Regions from separate parts of the Providencia sp. PROV_01 genome, predicted to be linked through region 2. Evidence: predicted binding sites of a transcription regulator. Region 2 holds the regulator's gene; each other region holds the start of a gene.
What was found. The regulator PurR, encoded in region 2, represses purine synthesis genes. The targets are predictions, from matches to a motif close to CANGCAAACGTTTGCNTG.
Positions count from the first base shown of each region.

Region 1: the regulator PurR is predicted to act here: its motif matches at 1,953-1,970, upstream of purM (phosphoribosylformylglycinamidine cyclo-ligase).
Region 3: the regulator PurR is predicted to act here: its motif matches at 1,845-1,862, upstream of purL (phosphoribosylformylglycinamidine synthase).

Region 1 is NZ_JBRFKD010000002.1:2,459,090-2,462,307, forward strand. Features, by position in the region: gene purN (phosphoribosylglycinamide formyltransferase) at 211-849, opposite strand; gene purM (phosphoribosylformylglycinamidine cyclo-ligase) at 849-1,889, opposite strand; gene upp (uracil phosphoribosyltransferase) at 2,245-2,871, shown strand; gene uraA (uracil permease) at 2,970-3,218, shown strand, end outside.
Region 2 is NZ_JBRFKD010000002.1:2,945,293-2,948,510, forward strand. Features, by position in the region: gene sodB (superoxide dismutase [Fe]) at 1-425, shown strand, start outside; gene purR (HTH-type transcriptional repressor PurR) at 866-1,891, shown strand; gene punR (DNA-binding transcriptional activator PunR) at 1,901-2,806, opposite strand; gene punC (purine nucleoside transporter PunC) at 2,929-3,218, shown strand, end outside.
Region 3 is NZ_JBRFKD010000002.1:1,899,508-1,902,725, forward strand. Features, by position in the region: gene mltF (membrane-bound lytic murein transglycosylase MltF) at 11-1,675, opposite strand; gene purL (phosphoribosylformylglycinamidine synthase) at 1,946-3,218, shown strand, end outside.

The DNA.
Region 1 (3,218 bases), 490 kb from region 2:
AAAAATGTTTTGTTCTTCGACTATAAGGATAACATTTATTTGCGATAAAATAATGACACAGCACAGAGAGATTATCACCTTGTTGAAAAATAATTCATTTTACCCAACGCTAATGTTTTTATGTAATAGCTTGCGATCGTGTTTTTATGTGAATGCGAAGAAAAAGGGTGGATACCCACCCTTGAAATGACGTTTTGCTCATCACGAATATTATTCGTTAGCGTAACCTTGTTGCGGTAAAATTCGGTTATCTAACACAGCTTTACCTTTTTGCATTGTTAATCGGCCACTAATGAACCACTCAACAACTAATGGGTAAATCGTATGTTCTTGGGCTTTTACCCGCTCGATAATATCGTCTTCGTTATCCTGTTCAAAGATAGGCACTTTAGCTTGCAAAATAACTGGCCCGCCATCCAGTTCTTCGGTAACGAAATGAACGGATGTGCCATGTTCTTTATCCCCATTTTCTAGCGCTTTACGATGCGTGTGTAAACCGGGGTATTTCGGTAACAAAGAAGGATGGATATTGAGTAATTTACCCGCAAAGTGGTTGACGAATTGGGCTGATAAGATACGCATAAAACCCGCTAATACGACTAAATCAGGCTGATATTGGTCGACTTGTGCGAGTAATGCAGCATCATATGCTTGGCGGTCAGTATACTGTTTGACATCTAAAAAACAGGCTGGTATTCCAGCCTGTTGTGCCCGAACAAGCCCATAAGCATTGGCTTGGTTGCTAATGACAGCAACAATGTGAGCGCCAATTGCCCCAGTGCGGCAGCTATCAATTAATGATTGCAAATTACTACCGCTGCCAGAAATGAGGACAACAATTTTTTTCATTAGCGGATCACAACCTGCTCTTCACCCGCTGGTAATGCGCCAATTGTACCGATTTGCCATGCGTTTTCGCCAAGCTTGTTCAACAGAGCAAGTGCATTTTCAACTTCCTGTTGTGGTAGAGCAATAATAATCCCCACACCACAGTTGAAGGTACGGTACATTTCATGAGTGCTCACATCACCAGCTTGCTGCAGCCAGTTAAAGACAGCAGGCCATTGCCAGCTGCTACCGTCAATAATTGCTTGTGTGTTGTCAGGCAGTACGCGAGGAATATTTTCCCAGAAACCACCACCAGTAATGTGGGCAATTGCATGGATATCGCTGTTTGCGATCAGCTCTAATACATTTTTAACGTAAATGCGTGTTGGTTCTAATAAGTGGTCAGCTAAAGGTTTCCCATCTAATTGAGTTTCTTCTGGGTTGGTTTGGCTGACTTCGAGGATCTTGCGAACCAGCGAGTAACCATTTGAATGCGGGCCGCTAGAGGCTAAAGCAATTAAGGCGTCTCCAGCACTCACTTTGCTACCATCGATGATTTCTGAGCGTTCAACAACACCCACACAGAAACCAGCCACATCGTAGTCTTCACCATGGTACATTCCCGGCATTTCCGCGGTTTCACCACCCACTAACGCACAACCTGACTGTTTACAACCTTCTGCGATACCCGTAATCACACTCGCAGCGGTATCGACATCTAGTTTACCGGTCGCGTAATAATCAAGGAAGAACAGGGGCTCTGCGCCTTGAACAATCAAGTCATTGACACACATAGCCACAAGGTCAATCCCAATGGAGTCATGACGTTTTAAATCCATTGCTAAGCGTAATTTGGTACCGACACCGTCAGTGCCTGAAACTAAAACAGGCTCACGGTATTTCTGCGGTAGGGAACATAATGCACCGAATCCCCCAAGACCTCCCATGACTTCTGGGCGGCGGGTTTCTTTTACGACACCTTTAATACGTTCAACCAAGGCGTTACCCGCATCAATATCAACACCGGCATCTTTATAGCTGAGAGAGGTTTTATCAGTCACTACGGCCCCCAAGGCAATTACATTTTTGAGAAAAATAACATCATTGACATTATTCTAACAGGCTAGGCAAACGTTTGCGATAGCTTTGTGTTGGAAATTTTTGGGTACGCATAATCGAAGAATGGTAGAACGTTATAGAAGTTGTATAGCAAAATAAGAAATGTATTTATTTAAATCAAATTTGCGGTTTTACCAATTTCAACTTAACTGAGATGAGGTATAATTTTTAAAAAAATGGCGTTAATCGTTGTTGTTTTGACCAAAATCAAGCGTTATCTAGTGGCAACCAAAGCTAAAAGAGGTATAATCCGGCGATTTTTTTGTCCGCCGCCGTCTTAAATAGTAGGAGAAACCCATGAAGATCGTTGAGGTAAAACACCCTCTCGTTAAACATAAACTCGGCCTGATGCGAGATCATGATATAAGCACAAAGCGCTTTCGTGAACTGGCCTCAGAGGTTGGTAGCCTACTGACTTATGAAGCAACTGCTGACCTTGAAACTGAAAAAGTGACTATCGATGGTTGGTGTGGTCCTGTAGAAATAGAACAAATTAAAGGTAAGAAAATCACTGTAGTACCAATTCTTCGTGCGGGTATTGGTATGATGAACGGTGTATTAGATAGCATTCCAAGTGCACGTATCAGTGTAGTAGGTGTTTATCGTGATGAAGAAACACTGCAGCCTGTCCCTTATTTCCAAAAACTCGCCTCTAACATTGAAGAACGTATGGCATTAGTGGTCGACCCAATGTTAGCGACGGGTGGCTCAATGATTGCTACCATTGATTTATTAAAAAATGCGGGTTGTACCTCGATTAAAATCTTAGTTCTTGTTGCAGCGCCTGAAGGTTTAAAAGCGTTGGAAGCTGCGCATCCAGATGTTGAATTATATACCGCTTCAATTGATGAGTATTTAAATGAAGAGGGATATATCGTTCCGGGTCTCGGTGATGCGGGCGACAAGATATTTGGTACTAAATAATGATAAGCCGACTGAGAAGTCGGCTTTTTTTTGATTAATTGTAGAGACTCACTGCTTATTCAGTGATTAGCCATTTCGCTAAAAGAGGATAAAGCCACATGACACGTCGCACCATCAGTGTTGAAGAAAGACCACCATTATTACAAACTATACCACTGAGCCTTCAACACCTATTTGCTATGTTTGGCGCAACCGTTATCGTACCGATTCTGTTTGGTGTAAACCCCGCTACAATTTTGCTGTTTAATGGGATCGGAACGCTGCTGTATCTGTTTATTTGTAAAGGGCAAATTCCTGCTTATTTAGGCTCAAGTTTTGCATTTATTTCCCCAGTGCTGATTTTATTA
Region 2 (3,218 bases):
CTTTAGAAGAAATTATCAAAACTTCTGAAGCCGGAGTTTTTAACAACGCAGCACAAGTTTGGAATCACACTTTCTATTGGAATTGCTTAGCGCCAAATGCAGGTGGTGAACCAACAGGTAAAGTAGCTGATGCAATCAATAAATCATTCGGTTCTTTCGCTGAATTTAAAGCTCAATTTACTGATGCAGCAACCAAAAATTTTGGTGCAGGTTGGACATGGCTGGTGAAAAAAGCAGATGGTAGCCTTGCTATAGTGAATACATCTAACGCTGCAACACCTATTTCTGGTGATGATAAGCCCGTGTTAACTGTTGATATTTGGGAGCACGCTTACTATATCGATTACCGTAACGCTCGCCCTAAATATTTAGAAAACTTCTGGGCACTGGTTAACTGGAAATTTGTGGAAGAAAATTTAGCATAACAATTTCTGCTTGTTGCTAAGTTTAGATACAGCAAGGGCGAGATATACTCGCCCTTTTAAATTCACCCTACTCAAGGCTGAAATAAAATCAGAAAATATGCGCAGCAAGAAAGATAATTAATGCTAATGAGCCCAGCGCAGCAAGCAATCCATATTTAACATCTGTATCCATGAGTTCCTCTCATTCTAATGTAATTGAATTAATAAATAACCATGAAATAATAAAGGTTATTAAGTATACATATCCAAAAAAGTAAAACTAGTGTCTATATCACATGTTATAACATCAATTATTTCTTTCGTTTTTGCGCTAGATCAGACAAAATCGACAACAAATCGCTAAATTATTGCCAGCAAAGGATCAATGCATCAATATGCAGGTAATTTTTTAACAAGAATTCTTATAGAGACCGGTTATTGGTCAGGAGTTTTTTTCCCCCATGGCAACGATTAAAGATGTGGCGAAGCGCGCTGGCGTATCTACCACAACCGTATCCCATGTTATTAATAAAACGCGCTTTGTAGCTGATGACACTAAGGCTGCGGTTTGGGCTGCAATTAAAGAGCTCAATTATTCGCCAAGTGCGGTTGCCCGTAGTTTAAAAGTTAACCACACAAAGTCGATTGGGTTGTTAGCAACTTCCAGTGAAGCGCCTTACTTCGCTGAGGTGATCGAATCTGTTGAAAATAGCTGTTATGAAAAAGGCTATACGCTGATTCTTTGTAATTCTCATAACAATTTGGGAAAACAAAAAGCGTATTTACAGATGCTAGCACAAAAGCGCGTTGATGGCTTACTTGTGATGTGTTCCGAGTACCCTGATACCTTAATTGGTATGCTAGAAGATTACCGCAATATCCCAATGGTAGTCATGGACTGGGGAACTTCTCGTGGCGATTTTACAGATAGCATTATTGATAACTCGTTCCATGGTGGATACCTAGCAGGTCGCTATTTAATTGACCGTGGGCATCGCGATATTGGAGTGATCCCTGGTTCACTTGAAAGAAATACAGGTATTGGACGTTTAACTGGCTTCAAAAAAGCAATGGAAGAGGCCAAAATTACACTAAAAGAAGAATGGATAGTTCAGGGGGATTTCGAACCTGAGTCTGGCTATAAAGCAATGACGCAAATTTTAAGCCATAAACAGCGCCCTACCGCTGTATTTTGTGGTGGTGATATCATGGCAATGGGAGCAATTTGTGCCGCTGATGAAATGGGATTACGTGTTCCACAAGATATTTCAATCATTGGCTATGATAATGTGCGAAATGCGCGCTATTTTACACCGGCATTGACCACAATCCACCAACCCAAAGAGCGTTTAGGGCAAATGGCCTTCACAATGCTGCTCGATCGTATCGTCAATAAGCGCGAAGATGCTCAAACAATCGAAGTCCACCCTCGCCTTGTAGAACGTCGTTCTGTTGCAGATGGTCCATTTATCGATTACCGCCGATAGTACGAATAACTAGGTTGAAAGCCACTCTGCGTTAAGCGTTTCGTTATCGCCAAGGTAATCTAACAACCAGCTGAGCGCTGGTGATGTATTATTTTCCACCCAAGTTAAACAGCAAGGACTGGGTGGAAAAGGCTGCGCTAATGATAGTTCAACTAATTGGCCGTTTTCACAAAGCGGAGCCGCTCGATGCTCAGGTACCATCCCAACACATAACCCATTAACTAAACAAGCTAAGCCATTTTCCCAGTAAGGCACAACAAGCCGACGCTGGTTATCAAGAGCCCAAGTATCACGTTTGGGTAGGTTACGTGAAGTATCTTCAAGGCACAAACTAGGGTACTCTCTCATTTGATCATCGGTCAGTTTTTCACCTATTCTGGCTAATGGGTGCTCTGGGCTTGCAACACACATCCACGACATAAAACCCATATCACGGAAACTATACCTTTCACCAATTGGAGATGCTCGAGTCGCACCAATCGCAACATCTACACGCCCATCAGCAAGTGCATCCCACACCCCATTAAACACCTCTGGATGAATAAAGAGTTCGATATCAGGAAAATGACGATAAAAATCAAGAATTAGCTGTTCTGTCCGCTGTGGTTTGACAATACAATCAACGGCAATACTAAATTGACCACGCCAACCATTCGCAACTTGCTGACACTGGTGACGAGTATCTGTCATTTTTTTGATAACAGAACGGCTCTCCTTAATAAATATCGCCCCAGCTTCCGTTAGCACAACATCACGATGTCGACGCTCAAACAGAGGAACCGCAAGCCATTCTTCAACTTGCTTAACGGTATAGCTGATTGCAGAAGGTACACGGTGCAATTCTTCAGCAGCACCACTAAAGCTTCCAGTTCGAGCAACTGCATCAATCACTTCGAGTGCATGCGCAGACCACATAACTTCTCCTTTCAAAAATTTTGATAACAAGATCCAAATATTACCGTTTCACAACCTAAAAAAATAGCCTATACAATGGCGTCATCATTAACATTTTTTTAAATATCAGATAAGTAATAATTATGTCGAATACTGTGAAAAAAAACGCCCCTGGATTTATGGTGTACCTTGCAGGACTTAGCATGCTGGGGTTTTTAGCCATTGATATGTATTTACCTGCATTTGGTGCTATGCAAGACACCCTGCATACATCCGAAGGCGCGATCAGTGCTTCTCTCAGTATCTTTTTAGCTGGTTTTGCCTTCGCTCAGCTATTATGGGGGCCATTATCAGACAAACTTGGCCGTAAGCCTGTTCTCATTGTGGGCTTAACTATTTTCATTTTAAGTAGCTTAGCTATTTATTGGGTGGA
Region 3 (3,218 bases), 1.0 Mb from region 2:
TCAGCATGATTTATAGCGAGTTTTCAGGTGCTTCTGGTGGCGAGATAGGTGTTTCATTATCGGTCTCATCGGTATTTTGTGATGGGTGTAATGAAAGTAAATATTTTCCTAATGGCAGCCTTTTTTCATCAAGAGTTTTAGATGGCCGCGCCGCAGAACTCATTTTCCCTAAATTCGTCATACTAACTTTTTCAGAAATAGGGGACTGATTTTGCATAGCTTGAGATTCAGTAGTGCTATGGTTCTCAGGAGAAATCAAATAAATAAGTGACTTCTGGGCAATATCAAGAGCATGCTGTTTTCTTTCTTGGCTTTGTAAGTAACCCACTAAACTTTGATGATAACGACGAATATTCTCAACGTAACGATAAGCTTCGTGGCCACGTGCATAACCATAAGTGAGTTGTGAGTAATATTTTTTCTGCGTCAATAAAGGTAAACGGGCTTTTACATCTAACCACCGGTTAGGGTCTCCGCCTAACATTTCAGTTAATTTACGGACATCCTGCATATGCCCATACCCCATATTATAGGCGGAAAGGGCAAACCAGATACGGTCATCCTCTTCGATGGTTTCAGGTAAACGCTCCATAATATAAGCAATATAAGCGGCGCCGCCCTTTATGCTTTCTTCCGGGTCTAACCTATCCGCAATACCCATTGTTGTTGCGGTTGGCTTTGTTAGCATCATTAGCCCGCGTACCCCCGTAGGTGAGGTCGCTAAAGGATCCCAATGGGACTCTTGCCATGCAATAGCCGCTAATAATTTCCAGTCAATTACCTGAGCATATTTTTCAAATAGAGGTTGATACTCGGGGAGTTTATTATCAATGGCTTTAATAAATGCCATTGTGTCGAAATAATCGAAAGACTCTACATGGCTGAAATATTTTTCATTAAGACGTGCAAGTAATTCGCTTTCATGGCTGATGTTGAAGAAATCAAGCAACGCAGCATCTAAACTGTTTTCTTTACTACGACGCATATACCAAGTAACAGCATGATCATCCAATAAATCAAAAGCAACCGCTAATTGCGGGTGAATACGTTGCTGTAGTGCAACGGCAATAGAGTCTTCTAATGTGTAGTCAACCTCACCATCGGCAACCATTTCAAGGATTTGATTGGTATTGTATTTTGAGGTTTCTTCCCACTTTAGGTTTGGGTATTCCTTGGCGAGTTCCTTCAAGGTACTTGCATGCGCCGTACCCGCTGTTACCAATAATTTACCCGTTATTTCATTGAAGTTTTTGGGGCGATTTGTTCCTTTGCGATAGACAAGTTGTTGAGTGACATTAAGATAACTTGGACCAGTTTTTGTTTTGGCTAAACGGTCTTTGTTATACAGTAAACCCGCAACCGCGATATCGGCATCGCCATTTTCAAGGTCATCAAATATTTGCTCGAATGTTGGGCGGATGGTTATCTTGAGTTTAACGCCTAAGTATGAGGCAAAGCCTTGAGCCAGCTCGTAGTCGAACCCACGCAGCTGTTTCTGCTCATCAATATAGATAAGTGGCGAGCTAACGGCACTAATACGTAATTCACCTTGAGAAATAATTTTATTAATTTGTGAATTCTGCGTATTGGGCCAGCGGACGTTAAAACCGATGACCATAGTTGCTAGTAGCGCGATGACCACGATAATTAAATAGTTAACTTTTAAGTTATTCAAATAATAGTTTCTCGTGCATTGGCTGGTGCTGTATGTCCATAAAAGAGTATGGCTAAGTAATGGTTATAATTCCAGTAGTCGGCTATTTTGCTCAACATTTAGGAACGGTGCAACCTATATTATCGTATTTAGCACAGAATAATATTTAACTAATCGCTTTATTTTTAATCACGCAAACGGTTTCGTATTGATGAACATTGCTCTATAATGTGTTCCGGTTTCCCTGCTTTCATGTTCAGGGCTGGCGTTTAAAAGAGAGAAATTAAGACGATGGAAATTTTGCGTGGTTCACCTGCTCTATCAGCATTTCGTATTACCCGCCTTTTGGCGCTGTTTGCAGAAAAACAGCTTCCTGTCACGGATATCTATGCTGAGTATATGCACTTTGCTGAATTATCAGCGCCGTTGAGTGATAGTGAGCAAGGCAAACTGAGCAGTTTGTTAAAGTATGGTCCTTCTCTGGCTGAGCACGAGCCATTCGGTAAGCTTATTTTAGTCACTCCTCGTCCGGGAACTATCTCTCCGTGGTCTTCAAAAGCCACCGATATTGCACATAACTGTGGTCTTCGCCAAGTAAAGCGTATCGAACGCGGGATTGCTTATTATGTTCAAGGTGATGCATTGACCCAAGAACAGTGGCATGAAGTGATCGCCATTTTGCATGATCGCATGATGGAAAGCATTTTCTCTTCTTTTGAACAAGCGAGCGCACTGTTTGTGCAGCAACAGCCGGCACCAATGAAATCCATTGATGTGATTACAGGTGGCCGCCTTGCATTGGAAACAGCTAACAGGGAAATGGGGCTCGCGTTAGCCGATGACGAAATTGATTACCTGTTAGAGGCATTTACTGGGTTAAAACGTAATCCAACGGATGTTGAGCTCTATATGTTTGCGCAAGCAAACTCAGAACATTGCCGCCATAAAATCTTTAATGCAGACTGGGTAATTGATGGTGAAAAACAGTCTAAATCACTGTTTAAAATGATTAAAAATACGTTTGAAAAAACACCTGACCATGTTTTATCTGCTTATAAAGATAATGCCGCCGTTATGGAAGGTTCGTCTGTTGGCCGCTTTTTTCCTGAACCTGAAGGACGTACATACCGCTACCACCAAGAAGATGCTCATATCTTAATGAAGGTGGAAACTCATAACCACCCAACAGCGATTTCACCATGGCCGGGAGCAGCAACAGGCTCTGGCGGTGAAATTCGTGATGAAGGCGCAACAGGGCGCGGCGCGAAGCCAAAAGCTGGTTTAGTCGGTTTTTCTGTTTCTAACTTACGCATTCCCGGTTTTGAACAGCCTTGGGAAGAAGATTTTGGTAAACCAGAGCGCATTGTGACGGCTTTGGATATTATGATGGAAGGGCCATTAGGTGGGGCGGCATTCAATAATGAATTTGGTCGTCCTGCGCTATTAGGTTATTTCAGAACGTATGAAGAAAAAGTTAACAGCCACAATGGTGAAGAATTACGTGGTTACCATAAGCCTATTATGTTAGCGGGTGGTATCGGAAACATCCGTGCAGATCACGTAC